Regions from separate parts of the Planococcus alkaliphilus genome, predicted to be linked through region 1. Evidence: riboswitches for the same ligand, from Rfam matches in the RefSeq annotation. Region 1 holds a riboswitch; each other region holds the start of a gene.

The links. A riboswitch is a leader RNA that binds a small molecule or an ion and turns the genes downstream of it on or off. The one in region 1 is predicted to bind lysine.
Region 2: another riboswitch for lysine. It lies ahead of AC2EXB_RS06280 (Na+/H+ antiporter NhaC family protein); the one in region 1 lies ahead of dapA (4-hydroxy-tetrahydrodipicolinate synthase).
Region 3: another riboswitch for lysine. It lies ahead of AC2EXB_RS07420 (aspartate kinase); the one in region 1 lies ahead of dapA (4-hydroxy-tetrahydrodipicolinate synthase).

The regions. Positions count from the first base shown of each region.
Region 1 covers NZ_CM168060.1:3,285,537-3,291,807, forward strand. The annotation lists gene AC2EXB_RS17075 (ISL3 family transposase) at 1-194, opposite strand, end outside; gene AC2EXB_RS17080 (TraB/GumN family protein) at 372-1,538, opposite strand; gene ypfJ (KPN_02809 family neutral zinc metallopeptidase) at 1,673-2,521, opposite strand; gene AC2EXB_RS17090 (SAM-dependent methyltransferase) at 2,581-3,186, opposite strand; lysine riboswitch at 3,294-3,472, shown strand; gene dapA (4-hydroxy-tetrahydrodipicolinate synthase) at 3,599-4,489, shown strand; gene AC2EXB_RS17100 (STAS domain-containing protein) at 4,545-5,387, opposite strand; gene AC2EXB_RS17105 (GGDEF domain-containing protein) at 5,524-6,271, opposite strand, start outside.
Region 2 covers NZ_CM168060.1:1,216,314-1,222,584, reverse strand. The annotation lists gene AC2EXB_RS06285 (sodium-dependent transporter) at 1-951, opposite strand, end outside; gene AC2EXB_RS06280 (Na+/H+ antiporter NhaC family protein) at 1,145-2,722, opposite strand; lysine riboswitch at 2,826-3,007, opposite strand; gene AC2EXB_RS06275 (bifunctional metallophosphatase/5'-nucleotidase) at 3,081-4,424, opposite strand; gene AC2EXB_RS06270 (sulfite exporter TauE/SafE family protein) at 4,438-5,265, opposite strand; gene AC2EXB_RS06265 (DUF72 domain-containing protein) at 5,265-6,125, opposite strand.
Region 3 covers NZ_CM168060.1:1,429,532-1,435,802, forward strand. The annotation lists gene trxA (thioredoxin) at 52-366, shown strand; gene uvrC (excinuclease ABC subunit UvrC) at 416-2,212, shown strand; lysine riboswitch at 2,250-2,423, shown strand; gene AC2EXB_RS07420 (aspartate kinase) at 2,569-3,783, shown strand; gene AC2EXB_RS07425 (YslB family protein) at 3,855-4,256, opposite strand; gene AC2EXB_RS07430 (succinate dehydrogenase cytochrome b558 subunit) at 4,479-5,069, shown strand; gene sdhA (succinate dehydrogenase flavoprotein subunit) at 5,115-6,271, shown strand, end outside.

The DNA.
Region 1 (6,271 bases):
TCAAACCATTTCAGGTGTTTGATCTTTTGGATCCGGTAATCGTGGACACGCCGGGTCTTCTCCTGGCAACGCGGGCAACGGTGTGCCTTCACTTCCAACTCCACATGCAGGGCCACCCGGTCCTCCACTTGTTCCATCTTCATGATTTTCACATCTTCTAATCCGGGAAATTTCATGGTAAAATTCAAGTGCACGCATCTCCTCTTCTTTACTTGTTATTCGACATTTCAAGTATAAAAGAATTTGGAGATTGCGTGTCTTTTTTTGGGCCGAATTGTTTCAACACCCCAACAATTAGTGTAGAACCACTTTTTTATACAACGAAATGTAAGAAAGCCGAACAGCAAGGATCTCCGTTCGGCTTTCGCATGCTATAGATTTTTGATGAACAGACGGATAACATCAGCGCCGCCAATGATATTGCCTGCTGCTGTCCCTAAATTGGTAAGGACCACAACCAGCAGGACGCGTGTGACTTTATTGTCCCAGAAGCCTTTAATCGTAAATACGTCTTTTGAAAGAGTTTCAAAATCTCCGACATTCGGCCGGCGCACATACGCTTGGGCAAGGCCCGAGAACCAGCCTGCGGCCAGCAAAGGATGCAGTGCACCAATCGGTCCTCCGACAAATGCGGTCAAGATGGCAAATGGGTGGCCAAATGCGACCGCTGCCCCGATGGCACCGAGCGATGCGGTCCACAGCACCCAGCTGATCGTTTGGTCGATTCCGGCTGCCGGATTGTTGTAAAACGTAATCGCAATTAATGCGACCAATACGAGCGGAATCATCCAGCCAATAATTTTCGGCCACTTCGACTTCGCCGGCACTTTTGACAGTTTCGCTAAATCATGTTCGTTATGGATTTCTTTAGTGATCCCCGGTACATGGGCCGCCCCAAGAACCGCCACGATTTTTTCGCCGGGAGCCTCTTTGATCTTCTGGGCCAAATACTGGTCCCGCTCATCAATAAGCGGCGTTTTCAACTTGGGAAAAGATTGCGTGAAATCATCCAGTACAGCATTTAACGTATCTTGCGATTTCATCTTTTCTAGGTCTTCTTCTGAAATGGTTTCTTTGCTGAAGATGCTGAAAAACACCGAAGTCAGAAGCTGTGCTTTGCCCATAACGCCAAGATTTCCCCAAATCCGTGAGAAAGTCACTTGGATGTTCCGGTCAGCCAGCACCAGTTCAGCGCCTGTCGCTTTTGCCGATTCAATGCCTTGAATCATTTCCTGCCCCGGTTTGATGTCGAACTGATCAGCCAACCGGTTCTGGAAAGAAGAAATGGCCAAGTTCATCAATAACAGACTGGCTTTCTTTTCTTTTAGGACTTTGAAGATGTCCGTTTCTTTCCATTTGCTATTTTCAGTAACGGACTGGTAACGCTGTGCATCCAATTCGATGCACACCGAATCCGGGCGTTCCTGTTCAATGACGGTTTTTACTTGTTCCGCACTTTGCCGGGAAACGTGGGCCGTACCGATTAAAACAATCTCGCGGCCGTCCAGCTGGATGCGTGTAATATTTTCTTCCTGCATGAATTTACTTCCTTTATAGAACCTAATTTCCCCTCGCGCACTGCGTGAAAAGACTGTCTATTTCAATAATGAATCACATTGCCAAAAATATCAATGCCCGACTCTTCAGTTCTTCAACTTTCAAGGGTTCCCTGTCACAAATCATTTGCGTTGAAGGTATCCCCGGCTTGAAGGTTACCGGCTTCAAAGCCTTTGTAGAACCATTTCTTGCGCTGTTCAGAAGTGCCGTGCGTGAAACTTTCAGGCACGACGTAGCCGCGCGAGCGCTGCTGGATCGTATCATCTCCGACTGCACTTGCAGCAGTCAACGCTTCATCCAAATCCCCTTCTTCGAGAAGGTCCATCCCTTGTGCATGGTGGGCCCAGACGCCGGCATAATAATCCGCTTGAAGCTCGAGCTTCACTTGCAGCTTATTGTATTCCTCTTCACTCAATTGATTTCTGAGCGGCTGGACTTCTTTCATGACCCCAAGCAAGTTCTGCACATGGTGCCCGACCTCATGGGCGATTACGTAAGCCATCGCGAAATCACCGGGTGCTTGGAACTGATTCTGAAGCTCTTCATAAAAACTGAGGTCGATGTATAATTTCTGGTCTCCCGGACAATAAAACGGTCCGACTGCAGCCCCTGCTGTTCCGCAAGCAGAATTTACACTGCCATCGAAAAACACTAAGGTCGGCTCCACATACTCCATGCCTTCCTCTTCAAAAACCTGCGCCCATACCGTTTCCGTATCCGCCAAGACAACTGCCACAAAATCGGATAGCTCTGCTTCCTGCTCGGTTTCCACGTAAGGTTCGTTTGTCTGCGTTCCGCCTGAATCTAGGCCATTCAATATCGCTCCTGGATCTCCGCCAAGAAATGCAACAAGCAGAACAATCAGCAATCCGCCAATTCCACCGCCGGCAACTAGCTTGCCGCCGCCTCCCGACCCACGCCTGTCTTCTACATTTCCACTCGCTTTTCTGCCTCGCCACTTCATCAAACCACTCCTTCAACAACCTCTTTCTCCCGTTATACCCCTATTTACAAGTTTTCAAATCAATACACCGAAAGCCGATATATCAAGAACCGTTCCCGAAGATTCTTTCCGGAAGAAGGCAATTCAATTTCTTCAGCCACTTCGAACGGAGTCCGCTGCGCCAAATAACCCATAAAGTCATCAGAAGGAAAAAATAGGATCAAGTCTATTTCCCTTGCTCTTTGTTCATATGATTTCATGATGTTATTGACAACCGCGATGAAAATCTGAACAGAAAAGGGATTGAAGAAATAGAATTTATTATCTGTTTCCTCCACCTTGTATTCTTCAGCCAAACACTGGATAAATCGGATGCTTCCTCCTGTCTTCCGTTTCTTTTCATAAGCCTGTAAATTTTCTTGCGCCTGCCGATGAAAATCGGGATCCATTTCTATTCCGGCAGTTTGGGCTCCAAAGCGGTGATGAATGTAAAAGTTCAACCGCCCTTTCCCGCTGCCAAAATCGACGAGCCGATCCGAAGAAGATAAGGAGTACCGGTCGAACAATTGATCAAGAAGCGAATAAGGCGTCGGTTCATAGCGATTGTGATGAATCGATTCAGGAAATCCTTGCTGGATCTCCGATGTTTGGATAGCCAATTCCTTGTCTCTCCACTGTTCTTCCATAACACAGCTCCTTTCTTTTTAACTAAATCAAATCAGAACGGCTTGCAATATTCCATTATTTTTGATATGGTCTAGCTAATTCAATATTTTCTTGCCTGGATATTCCGGGTGAGGATAGAGGTGCAAAGACCATCAGTACGCTTACCGAGGAGTATGGGATCCGTTGACGTATGCTGAAAGGGGAATTTGCCGAAGCGATGAAAGGCTCATACTGGCTATCGCTGGTTCTGCATTGAACAAATGCTGAACTGTCATATAGGAAACTATATGGAGGGCTATCTGACACAAAGAAACAAACGCATGACATTGTTTCTATGGCAGCAACGAGACCCTCGTTGCTGCTTTTTGTTTGTTAATGACCGACCCGTTCACCTCTAAAAGCAAACCAAAAAAATGAGAAAAGGGTGGTACGATGAATTTCGGACAAGTAGTGACGGCAATGGTGACGCCATTCGACGCACAAGGTGATATAGATTTTCAGGCAACCAAAAAACTAGTGGAGCATTTGATCGCGAACGGCACGGACGCGCTAGTCGTAGCCGGCACAACCGGTGAATCTCCTACGCTGTCAACGGATGAAAAAATTGAGCTATTTAAGTTTGTGGTTAAAATAACCGACGGACGCATCCCGGTCATTGCAGGCACAGGCTCTAACGATACGCGTTCTTCGATTTCGCTCACGCGCGCAGCAGAAGAAATCGGCGTGGACGGTGTCATGCTCGTAACCCCATATTACAATAAACCTTCCCAGGAAGGCATGTTCCAGCATTTCCAAGCAATCGCCGCTTCAACGTTCCTGCCTGTGATGCTTTATAATATTCCAGGGCGCAGTGTCGTGAACCTGTCTCCTGAAACCACCATTCGCCTGTCTGCCATCAAAAATATCGTGGCGATAAAAGAAGCCAGCGGCGATCTGGATGCAGCAGCGGCAATTATTGAAAATACACCAGCTGACTTTGCGGTTTACAGCGGCGATGACGGCTTGACCTTGCCGATGCTTTCAATCGGCGGACAAGGCATCGTTTCGGTCGCAGCCCATATTATCGGGAACGATATGCAAGAAATGATTACCCTGTTCAAAGGCGGCAATGTCCAAGAAGCGGCAGCTCTTCACCGGAAACTCTTGCCGGTGATGCATGCGTTATTTGCGGCGCCAAACCCGGTGCCTGTAAAAACAGCGCTGAACTTAAGCGGCGTAGAAGTTGGCGGCGTGCGTTTGCCAATGATTCCGTTGAACGAGCAGGAACAGCAAGCTCTTCAGCACGTGCTTTCGGAAAGTCCAGCTAATCTTTCTAAACTTTAAATCCATTTCATTCAACGAAAAACTGCTGAAGCGGCTTGATGCTTCAGCAGTTTTTTTAAGGATTGGCAGTAAGTTTTTTAAACGTTTGTTTCAAGCTGCCGCCAAGCAAAAGCTGGCTGACATCAATTCCGAGGCTGATCATTGTCTGGGCCATTTCCGGACGTATGCCGGTCAGCATGCTGTGCACGCCGACCAGCCTTAATGATTGGGTCACTCGGATAATCTGTTCCGCAACTACCGCATCGACTTTAACGACCCCAGACAAATCAATAATCAAGGTTGAGATTTTTAAACGGCTGGCTTCCAGTAAGGTCTTTTCCAATATGTACTGAGCCCGATCGATATCAATTTCTCCAATCAATGGCAAAATAGCGATTTGATCGTTTACAGGCACTACCGGGGCAGACAATTTCATGAATTCGTCCCGAGCCTCCCTTAAGCTCTTCTGGTATGAATTGATATAGGCAAAGCTATAGGAATAAGCAGCGTGATCCAAAAGTGTATGAAAGTACTCCATGATTTCAAAAAGGTGCTCGAGTTTGATTTGATTGCGCATCGCTTCGGTCTTAATGATTTTGCCGATATGCTTTCGGTAAAGGGATGTCTCTGCCAAAGCAGCATCAAGCGCCATATTTTGATCGAGAAAGTAATTTCCGGTTTTTTCTCCCCAGACAGAAATTTCATCATAAGCTGTTTGCGGATCCAAAAAATGTTCAAATGACTGGGCAAGCAAGCCGATAAAACCCGCGCGGAATTCAGTGACTGCATCAATAAAACCGGCATATTCTTTCGCTTCTTCAAAACTGATGTCTTTAGAAACTTCTTCCTGTATCAATTCAGCGATGACATAGCGTTCTTCTTCCACCCGTTTGCCGAGCATTTTAATTTCTTTATCCATCCTGATCCCCCATGGTTTGAATTCAGTAGTGTTTTGAATTCATTATAACCGCCTTTCAGGTTCACGGCATACTTTTATTCAAAAGAAATTAAACCGCCTATAAGCAAGCTTAACAAGCCACCCGCACCTGCTATTCTTAAAATGCCGTCACCCGATTGCGGCCGCCCTTTTTCGAAGCGTACAAGGCTTTATCTGCCCGGCTGTATAATGTGATGCCGTTGTCTTTCTCCGAAAAAGATGCAAGGCCGATACTGACAGTGATCGCTGCATGAGCCCATTCATCCCGCTCTACACGCATTCGGATCTCTTCAGCTAAGCTTTTTGCCTGCAAGTGGTCAAATCCGGGCAATACGATGATGAACTCTTCTCCGCCAAGTCTTGCCACAATGCCGAAGGCTTCTGCTTCGCTCCGCAATTTATCAGCCAGTTCACGGAGCACCAAATCCCCGATATGATGGCCATACGTATCATTGACGTTCTTGAAAAAATCGATGTCAATCACCAATGCAGCGAGCGGCAACCCTTCTCGTGCCCGCCCAATTAAATTATCCATTTCCTTTTCCAAATAGCGCCGATTTTTCAAGCCGGTCAAAGGATCCGTGTTGGCGAGGTGCTTCAAGCCGCCATTGAGCTTTTCGAGTTCCAGCTGTTTCATTTCCACTTCTGAAAGAAGAGTTTGAAGCTTTGCATAGGCTTCTGCCGATTCCTGATTGATTTTTTCGGCCTTTTGCTTCGCCAAAAGCAGCTCCTTCTCGTATTCACCCCGGATACTCATTTCAATCAAGGCACATTCAAAAAAGCCATTTCGTTCAACGCTATTCATCAAAACTGGAATCGGCCCTTTCTGGCTTTTGATGGTGAGGGACATTTCAGTGACTTTTTTA
Region 2 (6,271 bases), 1.6 Mb from region 1:
TAGGCCATTGAATCCCGGGAATTCATTGATGATTTGCGGGAATACAACAAATGCCAATCCGACGCCAGCTGATGCGACGTCCGCCACGGCAACCCCTTGTTGGCTAGCCATGAATCCAAGTGCTGCGAAAACGCCAATCCCTGCCAATAATTCGAATGCCGAGTTGGCAAATCCAGTGATAAAAGCGTTATTGGTAATATCCGATTTTTTCGGAAGATAACTTGCATAAGTGATCATAATTGCAAATGCTACCGATAAACTGAAGAAAATATGGCCATAAGCTGCTACCCAGACCGAAGGATCCATAATGGCATCAAAATTCGGTTTGAAGAATGCATCTAATCCCATAGCCGCTCCGTCCAACGTGACAGCGCGAATAACAACAATCAAGAAAATCACGACTAAAGTTGGAATGAAAATGCGGTTAGCCATTTCAATTCCTTTTTTAACTCCGGCAAGCAAAATGCCAAGTGTAATGATCCAGACAAGTGCGAGCGGAATAAATACACCCCATACTATTCCACCAGTTTCGCCTGGCTGTACAGTCAATTGTAAGAAATCATTGAATAGGAATCCTTCTGTATCGTCTCCCCAAGCTTGATTGAAGGAGAAAATCGTGTATCGCATTGCCCATGCGATGATGACCGCATAATAGACGGATATGACGAACGACACGAAGACGGCCCACCAGCCCATCCATTCCAATTTCTTGCCACTCATTCTAAAGAATGATAACGGCGCCGATCCGCGGTACTTGTGTCCAATGGTGAATTCCAAAATAAGAATTGGTATCCCTGCGGTTAACAGAGCGAATAAGTACGGTATAAAGAATGCTCCTCCACCATTTTCATAGGCAACATATGGAAAACGCCAAATGTTCCCTAAACCTACCGCTGAGCCGACAGCCGCCATAATAAATCCGGCTCGCGTACCCCATTGCGAACGTTCCATCTCTCTTCCCCCTTAGTGTTCTTCCATTTTTCTTACAGAAAAATAGGAAGTTTGTTTATTTTCAGATTATTGCTAATCTAAAAATAGTATAACGAGGGAGTTTGGCAAAGTAAAGATAATTTCTCGTTTTTTTTAATTAAAACTATTTGCGAAATAATAAAAAAGCAGAGAAGTAACTTCTCTGCTTTCAAATTTATACTAGTTTATTGTGTTTTTCAGCAATAGTCGTGCGTCTTGACCAGACGATGAATAATATCGCCAAAATAACAATCACTACGCCTAAAGACAGTAAAAGTGAATTTGTGAACCCTATGACAATATACCCTACCGCAGCAATTAACGCGGCTGTAATAGCATAAGGCAACTGGGTAATCACATGGTCCATATGATTGCTTCCTGCTCCTGTAGAGGAAAGGATCGTCGTATCTGAAATCGGCGAACAATGATCGCCGAATACTGCACCTGCTAAAACCGCTGAAAGCGTCGGCAATAATAATTCCGGTTCAGCTTGAGACATAATCTGCCCAGCAATTGGCAGCAAGATCCCGAATGAACCCCAAGATGTTCCTGTAGAAAATGCCATGATGCCTGCTAGCAGAAACAGCAAAACTGGAAGAATTGAAGTTGGCATATTAGCTTCTGTAACGACATCCGCTAAATATTTTCCGGTTTCAAGACTATCGATCAGATAAGTCAATGACCAAGCGAAGATAAGAATCATCACTGCTCCCAACATCGATCTCACCCCAGCCAAAATGCCTTTCGCCACCCAACCGGCATTGGCTGTTTCGTTTTTGCGCATTTGCAGCAAGTAAAGAATGACGGAAGTTAATGCCCCCAATACGCCGCCCACTAGAAGAGAAGCAGGTACATCCGTATTTTCGAAAATCAGCCAAATATCAAAAACTTGTTCCGCATTTTGATAGCCGGTCCACATCATTGCACTGACAGTTCCTACGACCAATACGAAGATCGGCAATAATAAATCCAGAACCCGGCCATGTGAATGGCTTGGAAATTCTTCTTTCATTTCACCTGGAATCGTTTTATCCGGATCGAATAATTGGCCTTTTGTAAGAGCTAGGGTTTCATGCTTTTTCATCTCGCCAAAATCCACGTCTCGAATTGCGACAAAAAAGACGATTGCAAGAGAAGCAACCACATAAAAGTTCATCGGTGCCATCCAAATGAACGCTTCCAAAGCTGACGACTCGACATAAGTCTGCCCTGCCAAAATGGTGGCTACAATTCCGATAATGGCTGCGCCCCAGCTTGATACCGGCGAAATAACGCAGACAGGCGCGGCTGTAGAATCGATAAAGTAAGCCAGTTTCGCACGAGAGACTTTATAACGGTCTGTAATCGGGCGTGCGACTTGCCCGACAGCAAGTGCATTAAAGTAATCGTCAATGAAAATGACAATACCTAATGCGACTGTAACAACTTTTGCCCCTCTTCTCGACTTGATCCGAGTCGATGCCCACTCAGCAAAAGCATGGCTTCCTCCTGATAAGCTGACGAAAGCGGTAATGATTCCTAAAAGCAGTAGGAAAAGAATAATGAAAACATTATAAGCATTAAAGCCTTCATCCCAAAAAATAACTGCAAAAGACGTATAAAGCTCTTTTAAAGCGGCTACCGGAGCAAATGAGGTATAGATAAATGCTGCAGCGACAATCCCGGCTCCAAGGGACAGCAACACGCGCCGCGTTAATAGCACCATCGCAATGGCGATGATTGGCGGCAAGATTGAAAAAATCGTGTTCTCCATGAAAAATCCTCCTTTTTTGTAGGATGGAAGAGAAAAAAGGCTGATTGTCACCGTTAGGGTACAATCAGCCTTCTACAATTCGTCTGTGTGATAATACATCAAACATCCCTGTAGCTCTTCATTTGTGCAAAGCACAAATGACAGTGCCATTCTTCTTCAGAATGACCCCAGCACTTTTTCCATTGACTCTGAAAAAAGAACTTCGGCAAAATTTCCTTTCGAATGCGTTCAACGTTGTCAAACTCGCGCATTGTACTGATAAATTCCGCAGCCTCTACCCATCGATATAATTCATTTCTTAGTTAGCATAGCCGATATTTTTTTGAAAATCAAATAAGTTTATACTTTGAATATTCACTCATTTAAGCGCTTTGCTTCTAAAATACTGGCTAAAGACGTCCCGCAGGAATTCAGGCATGAAGTATTTCTTAGGCGCCCTTTTTAACGAAGGGAAGAAATAACCAAAAGTGAACATATCCAAAGTAATCAATTTATAAGTTTCTTCCGGATTTGCCGGAATGCCGCCAATGAATAATTGGTGATTCTCCATCGATAAGTTGATGCGGATCATTTTGCCGAACACCGCCCCACGGAAACCCATCCCTTTCAATTCAATAGTCGGCCATTCGGCGTTCAAGGATTGGAGAAAGATTTCTTTCAGTTCGGCGCCTGTCAATTCGATCAGGCAAGGATTGATCGGATGCGGAAGCATCTTATGGAAATCATAGCGCGTCGCTGTTCCAAGCGGCATATTTTCCATAAATAACCCGGCATTGAAAATGGCGCAGTCCGCTCCTGAAAAATCAAGCATCGCTTCCCCGAACAATTCTGCGAGTTTCGAGTCTTTGAACCATTCCGCATCAAGTACTTGCTCATTATAGAAAATCGGATCATTTAATTGTTCTTTTCCTTGTGCGATCAGCAACTCATCAAAATCTTCTTCGACACTTTGAAGCATAGCGGTTTCAATCAATTCCGCTTGTTTCTTGCCGCTTTGAAGATCAACCGTAATGTGTCCGATATAGATGCCGAATTTACCGGCTGCTCCAAGCATCGTATTTCCGATCATTTTGCCATCATGGAAAATATGATGCGTATGGGCTCCGAGCAATACATCGATCTCCGGACACAAGTCCACCAATTGCTCATCTTCTTTAATGCCGAGATGCGACAGACAGATAATGAGATCGGCTTGATCTTTTATGGCCTCAACCGCTTGGACTATGGAATCTTTTGCGTCGGTAACGGACCAGCCCAGTCGCCGGTAAAACGGCGTAAACTCTGCAGTAGCCCCAACCAACGCAATTTTCAAGCCGCTCTTCGCTTCCATTAGTTGAAAGGGTTTTGCCCAATTCGGCCGGCTGCCGTCCAATTCGAACAAATTGGAGACGATGACGTCAAAATCGGCTTGCAGATAAAGCGTGTCAAGCTCTTCCTTAGCCAAGGTGATGCCTTCATTATTGCCGATGGTCACCGCATCGTAGCCTGCATCGTTCAATAATTCGATATTTCCTTTCCCTGAAGTTCCTTCAGTGAAAGGATGCGAGCGGTCAACATGGTCACCAATATCGAGAATGAGGCACATATCCCCCGCTTCTTCGTGCCAACGCTTTCGCTCTTTTAGCAGCGCCCGGATGCGCGGCCAATTTGAAAAATGGCTATGCACATCGTTTGTATGATAAATGTGAAGGGTTTCACCCATGACTTACACCTCTTTAAGAACTAAATATTCCTTCGTAAATAGACCGCAGTCCGAGAACCAATAAAGCAATCCGCAAAATAACGACGAGTGTATCGGAATTCAATTTTTTATTAAATGCGGCCCCTATTTTTGCACCGATATAGGCACTGGGAACAACTGCTAATGTGTAAAGCCAAGGCACATTGCCGAGTGAAATATGGGTGATGGAATTTACAATAGCCGATAAAAACACCATGAACATCGAAGTCCCGACCGCTACATGTGGAGGAAATAGAAAAAGAAGAATCATTGCCGGCACCATGATTGATCCTCCACCGATGCCGAATAAGCCGGATGCAAATCCGACGGAAAATGTCAGAAGAAGCGCAAACCATACCGGATAGCCGTATACGTACTCCTTATTCATCGAATCCCGGAACGTGAAATTGCGGCCATTTTGTACAAACCACCGCACTGCTTTTAAGCGGTCTTTGACCAATAATAACAAAGCCAGAAAAACTAATAAAAACCCAAAATACAATTGAAACGAAGGAAGATCCAGGCCTTTATTGACAAAAGCACCAATGATGGTTCCCGGTACGCTGCCAGCGAAGAAAATCAGCCCGCTCCGGTAATCCACCGTTTTGACTTTCATATAGGAAAGCGTAGAAGACAATCCTGTAAAAATCATCATGATGACAGAAAGCCCGACGATTTGTTGAGGCGGAAGTTCAGGAAAAAAGACGAAAGAAGTGCCAAGAATAAGCATAGCTGGCACTAAGATCACACCGCCGCCGAGTCCGATTAATGCGCCAACGATGCCTGAAAGCAAACCGACAAGCGCAATCAGCAAGAAGACCATTAAAACCCTCCGTCAAATAAATCGAGCTGCTTCGGTGATAAGCCGTTGAATTCCAAGCCGTTCATTTGCTGGAATTGCTTTGCATCACCAGCGGCATGGCCTCCTGAATTGTTGTTGAAAACAACATACACCCGATCTGTTGATTTCTCCAGAAGTTTGGCTGCTTCGCTGATTTCATTTAATTCTTTTTCATTGTAATCGTAAAGATAGCGAACTTCCCGCCATTTTTGGCCATGGCCAGGATTCAGCCAGCCGTGGACGTTGCGCCCATGGAGCCTGATCAGCACTTTATCTTCGCGGGTAGATACAGGTACCAATGGAATTGACCCCTCGCCTGCTTGTGGTTCATCGCAGACTGAATGGATCAGGTTGTTTTCCCTAAAAAATTCAAGCGTCTTCTCGCGAAGCTCAGGTGCATACCAAGATTGATGGCGGAATTCCACCGCCAAGTCAAACTCTTTCAGCCTTCCGGTGATTTCCCGGATCTGCTCGACATTTTCTTTTTGGCAATCGAACCATGGCGGGAATTGCAATAAGACCATGGCCAGTTTCCCAGCCTCTTTTAATGGGCGAATGGATAAGATAAAAGCTTCAAACATTTGGTCGCGGCTTTCAAAAGGGTTCTCTCCCCGCTGATGTCCGGTCATCCCTTGATAGGCTTTGACGACAAATTGGAACCCTTCGGGCGTTTCATCGATCCATTTCCGGATATTCCGTTCAGGTTGGACCGCATAGAAAGAAGAATCCAATTCCACGATTGGAAAATGTGCGCTATAGTCAATCAGCTTTTCTGTTTTTTTAGAACCTGGGCTATAGACATCCGGATGGTCGCCCCATCCAGTCAATCCTACATATATCATGAGTCCGCCTCCAATATTCGTTGTTATTTTATGATAGCATAGAAAAAATAAGACGTCTTTTAAGAGTGCCTTTAGAGGGAAAGCTGCCCTCTTAGTTGAAAGCTTGCCTTATCTCTTTTTTCCCAGTTCCCTAAAAAAATACACCT
Region 3 (6,271 bases), 1.8 Mb from region 1:
GCATGCTATAATCAAAACATAGTTTGGTTACATTATAAGGAGGAATTATTCATGGCAATAGTACACGGTACAGATCAGAACTTTTCACAAGAAATCTCAGAAGGTTTAGTATTAGTAGATTTTTGGGCTACTTGGTGCGGGCCTTGTAAAATGATTGCTCCAGTTCTTGAAGAATTAGACGCTGAAATGAGCGATAAAGTTAAAATCGTAAAAGTAGACGTTGATGAAAACCAAGAAACTGCAGGTAAATACGGCATCATGTCAATCCCGACTCTTCTATTGTTGAAAGACGGGGAAACAGTTGATAAAGTTGTTGGCTTCAGACCGAAAGAAGCTTTGGCTGAATTAGTTAACCAACACGCATAATTCTTAACCGGGTCCAGTGATGGCCCCGGTTTTTTAATAGGGTGAGATAATGGCAAATGAATTGATCCAACATAAATTAGCAATTCTTCCCGATCAGCCGGGCTGTTACTTAATGAAAGACCGGCAAGACACGATCATTTACGTGGGAAAAGCGAAAGTATTGAAAAATCGTGTGCGTTCTTACTTTACTGGAAGCCACGATGCGAAAACCCAGCGCTTAGTCGGAGAAATTGTCGACTTCGAATACATTGTAACGAACTCGGAAAAAGAAGCGTTGATCTTGGAGTTAAATTTGATCAAAAAGCATGATCCGAAATACAATATCATGTTAAAAGACGACAAAACTTATCCGTATTTAAAAATTACAAGTGAGCGGCATCCGAAATTGATTATTACGCGGCAAGTAAAACGCGATAAAGGAAAGTACTTTGGCCCTTATCCGAATGCCTATGCAGCGAGTGCAACAAAGAAATTGCTCGACCGGCTGTATCCGCTTCGCAAATGCCATACGATGCCGGACCGTGCCTGCCTCTACTATCACATGGGTCAATGCTTGGCGCCTTGTGTAAAACCGGTCGAAAAAGAAACTTACCAGGAAATGATCGATGATATTTCACGGTTTTTAAATGGCGGTTTCCGCGAAGTGAAACAAGACCTTGTTGAAAAAATGTCCGAAGCCGCTGAAAACTTGGAGTTTGAGCGTGCTAAGGAATACCGTGATCAAATTTCCCATATTGAAACAGTCATGGAAAAACAGAAAATGACCATGAATGACTTTACGAACCGGGATGTTTTCGGCTATGCAATTGATAAAGGCTGGATGTGTGTACAGGTCTTTTTTGTCCGCCAAGGCAAGCTGATTGAACGGGATGTTTCCTTATTCCCGCTTTACCGGGACCCTAAAGAAGAGTTCATGACGTTCCTCGGACAATTTTATGAACAATCGAACCATGTAAAGCCGAATGAAATTTTATTGCCGGAAGGCGAAGATGCTGAATTGGTGCGTGAATGGCTGGATATGCGCGTGCTTATTCCGCAGCGCGGCAAGAAAAAAGATTTGGTGGCTTTGGCAAAGAAAAATGCGGAAATCGCCATCAAAGAGAAATTCCAATTGCTTGAACGCCAAGAAGAACGCACAGTTGGTGCATGCGTGGAACTTGGAGAAGCAATGAATATCGAAACGCCGCTGCGCATTGAGGCATTCGATAACTCCCATATCCAAGGGGCTGATGCGGTTTCTGCGATGGTCGCGTTTGTGGACGGAAAACCGTCCAAAAAAGATTACCGCAAATATAAAACGCGCAGTGCTTCAAAACCGGATGATTACGCAGCCATGCGTGAAGTTATCCGCCGGCGCTATACGCGTGTGTTACGGGATAATTTGCCTCTTCCTGATTTGATCGTGATCGATGGTGGGAAAGGGCAGATGGAGTCCGCTAGGGAAATTATCGAAGACGAACTGGGCTTGTCCATTCCAATTGCGGGCCTTGCAAAAGATGCAAAACACCAAACTTCACAGCTTCTTTATGGAAATCCAGTTGAAGTCGTGCCGTTGAAACGGACGAGCGAAGCTTTTTATCTGCTGCAGCGAATTCAAGATGAAGTTCACCGTTTCGTCATAACTTTCCACCGGCAGCTGCGCGGCAAAAACTCGATCCAGTCGGCGCTTGATGGGCTGCAAGGCGTCGGGCCTAAGCGCAAACAGCAATTGCTGAAGCATTTCGGCTCCGTCAAACGCATCAAAGAAGCGTCAATCGACGAGTTAAAAGATGCAGGAATGCCGGAAAGTTTGTCTCAAACCATTTTTCAGCATTTTCAAAATGACACATTGTCAACTGAGCAGTAACATGTTATCGTAGAAGAATAATTGAATCACTTGGAAAAGTGATGATAGAGGTGCGGACGTCAATAGTAGCCATTCGGAGATTTGCAGAATCGATGAAGGATGGTGAAAGGGGCGCCCGCCGAAGTGTGCTGTAATTTGCAATACGCATGCTGGTCCTGCATTTAATAAGTGCAGGGCTGTCAGAGTTTATCTCTGGAGGGCTATCTCACATGGACGTTTTTCGTATTCGTACATGCTAAAGAGGTAGTTTGCCGGTAACTCGGTGAGCTGCCTTTTTTTTATTGGCAGGCAAAGCCATATTCAGTCTTTGCTTTTCATGTTGAGGGCCACATCGAAAAAATGTGGGAGTGGATGGAATGAAAACGGTAGTCATGAAATTTGGCGGAACATCAGTTGCAACACCGGAGAAAATTATCGGTGTCGCGAAAAGAGCCATTACTGAAAAAGAAAAAGGCAGAAGAGTCGTGATTGTTGTTTCGGCGATGGGAAAAACAACGGATACATTGCTTGGCTTGGCTAACGAAATCTCTGCTGAGCCGCCGAAACGGGAGATGGATATGCTGCTAGCGACAGGAGAACAGGTGACTATTTCATTGCTCGCCATGGCATTTAAAGCGCTCGGCCATGAAGCTTTGTCGTTTACCGGTTGGCAAGCAGGCATTGAAACAGAATCAGTGCCGCGCAATGCACGCATTGAACAAATCCATACAGAAAGGTTGGAAAAGGTGTTGGACAATGGCTATTTCTGTGTAGTTGCCGGGTTCCAAGGCGTTGATAAAATCGGCAATATCACGACACTCGGACGCGGAGGATCGGATACGACAGCGGTGGCGCTGGCAGCTGCATTAAAGGCAGACCGCTGCGATATATACACAGATGTCGATGGCGTTTACACATCTGATCCGCGTTTTGTCAGCGGCGCACGGAAGCTCGAGCAGATTTCATATGATGAAATGCTGGAATTGGCCAATCTCGGGGCTGGCGTCCTGCATCCCCGGGCAGTTGAATTTGCGAAAAATAACCAGGTTTCCCTATCGGTCAGAGCAAGTTATTCCGATGAACCCGGCACAATCATACAAGAGGTGGTCACTGTGGAAAAAAATCTTATTGTCAGAGGCGTCGCATTTGAAAAAGGAATTGCACGTGTGACAGTCACATATAAAAAACCGTTCAATGGTTCATTGGCAAATATCTTTACAAAGCTTGCTGAAAACCACATCGATGTGGACATCATCGTCCAAAGCATCACGGATGCGTTCCCGCCGTCCGTTTCTTTTTCCATTAAAGAAGAAAGTTTAGAGGAAGCGCGCCGGGTGCTTGAACAACACAAAGAAGAGATCGGTTTTGTTTCCTGTGAATTCGAAGTAGGCCTCTCGAAAGTCTCCATCGTCGGTTCCGGAATGGTTTCAAATCCGGGGGTTGCAGCGCAAATGTTCGATATTCTCCGCATGGAAGAAATTCCGGTAAAGATGGTCAGCACCTCAGAGATTAAAGTATCGGTCGTTGTGCCGTTTGTTGACATGCAAAAATCAGCGGATGCCTTGCACAGAGCCTTTGGTTTAGATGAATAAAAAAGAAAACCCCGATAAATGAAATCGGGGTTTTTCAATGGAAGGAATAAATGAATGCTCAAAAAGTGGATTTATGCTTTTTCCCGCAGATCCGTTTTCAAGGTGATCCGCACTAAATTCTTTTTCGGAAGGACTTCTTCGTAGGCTTCTGTCAAAAAACCGCTCAATTTCTGTTTTTGTTCAGCCAGAAATCCGGCTTCAAGCTTAAAGCAGCGATTTTCGATTTTGTAGGGGTGAAGTGTATAGATGGTTTCATCTTTGCCAGCCTTTTCCAGGGACAATTGGCCAAAATTTGCTTGGCTAAAAAAATCAGGTGCTTCTTCCATCGCGAAAAGAGGGAATTTGCGGGCAAGCGATTTCCCAGCCCAGTAAAGGATATCAGCTTCGTGCTGGCCTAGAACTTCTGATAATACATAGTCCCGTATAATTTCATAACCGAACTCCTGATCGGTTTCAGCTTCTTTTACAGTCATGTCGAACCCACTTTCAGTATAATAAATTAATAGTAAGAATCACTTAGAAATATGCTAGTTGCCTTGACGCTCCAATTGGGGCGGAGTACAATAAATATGTCATATTATTGTATCATGATGTTGGTTGCAGTCAATGGATGCTTTCGTAACATATCGTTTGCTCTTTTTTCTGCGTATTATTGCTTGAGGGAGGTAAAAGTTTTGGACAATCGTGAATTTTTAATGCGCAGGTTACACTCATTACTAGGAATCATTCCAGTAGGGCTGTTCTTGACGCAGCATCTAATCGTCAACCATTTTGCTACACAAGGTGAAGCTTCTTTCAACAAAGCTTCTCACTTCATGGCGAACTTGCCGTTTGTTATTTTCTTAGAGATCTTCGTTATTTATTTGCCGTTGATGTATCATGCGTTCTACGGTGTATACATAGCGTTCACGTCTAAGCATAACCCAGGTAAGTATAGCTACATGCGCAACATTTTATTCGTTGCACAGCGCTACACAGGTGTTTTCCTAGTCATCTTCATTGCATGGCACGTCTTTGAAACTCGTTTCCAAGTTGCGATCGGCAATGCAGCGGAAGCAGATTTCAATATGATGGAAAATATCTTGAGCAACCCATTAATGTTAGCGTTTTACATTGTAGGTGTTTTAGCAGCGACGTTCCACTTGGCTAACGGCTTCTGGTCATTCTTAGTCACTTGGGGAATTACACAATCTGAAAAATCTCAGCGAATGGCATCTTATTTCACGCTTCTAGTGTTTGTGGTGCTTTCGATTATTGGTATCAGAGCTTTGTTTGCGTTCGTTTAAGAACGTTTTGATTATTGGTGAACTAAAAGAGGAGTGAATACCAAAATGGCGAGAGGCAAAATTTCTATCGTAGGCGGCGGCCTTGCCGGTTTGATGGCAGCAATTAAAGCTGCTGAAGCTGGCTCACCTGTCGACCTGTTTTCAATCGTTCCAGTTAAAAGATCTCACTCAGTTTGTGCACAGGGCGGGATCAACGGAGCGGTAAATACAAAAGGCGAAGGGGATTCCCCGGCAATTCACCTTGATGACACCGTTTACGGCGGTGACTTCCTGGCGAACCAAAAACCTGTTAAAGCAATGACAGATGCGGCACCAGGAATTATTCGCATGTTCGACCGCATGGGCGTTATGTTCAACCGTACGCCAGAAGGTCTTCTGGATTTCCGTCGTTTCGGCGGAACGATGCACCATAGAACGGCTTTTGCCGGTGCAACAACTGGCCAGCAATTGCTTTATGCACTAGATGAGCAAGTTCGCCGCCACGAAGTGGCTGGCTTGATCACAAAATACGAAGGCTGGGAATTCCTTGGCTTAGTTTTAGATGACAACGGCGTCGGCAAAGGGATCACTGCCCAGAACATGACGACAATGGAAATCCGTGCGTTCCGTGCAGATGCGGTTATTATGGCAACTGGCGGACCTGGGATCATTTTCGGCAAGTCGACAAACTCTGTCATCAATACAGGGTCTGCTGCTTCGATCGTTTATCAGCAAGGCGCGTATTATGCAAATGGCGAGTTCATCCAAATTCACCCGACAGCGATTCCAGGAGACGACAAGCTTCGTTTGATGTCTGAATCGGCTCGCGGTGAAGGCGGACGTATCTGGACATATAAAGATGGTAAGCCTTGGTATTTCTTGGAAGAAAAATATCCGGCATACGGAAACTTGGTTCCACGTGATATCGCGACACGCGAAATCTTCGATGTTTGTGTAAACCAGAAACTGGGCATCAACGGCGAAAACATGGTTTATCTTGACCTTTCCCATAAAGATGCTAAAGAATTGGATATCAAACTTGGCGGAATCATTGAAATCTATGAGAAATTTACTGGGGACGATCCTCGTAAAGTTCCAATGAAAATCTTCCCGGCTGTCCACTATTCGATGGGCGGACTATGGGTTGATGACCACCAAATGACAAGCATTCCTGGCGTTCTTGCAGCAGGAGAATGTGATTATTCGCAGCACGGAGCAAACCG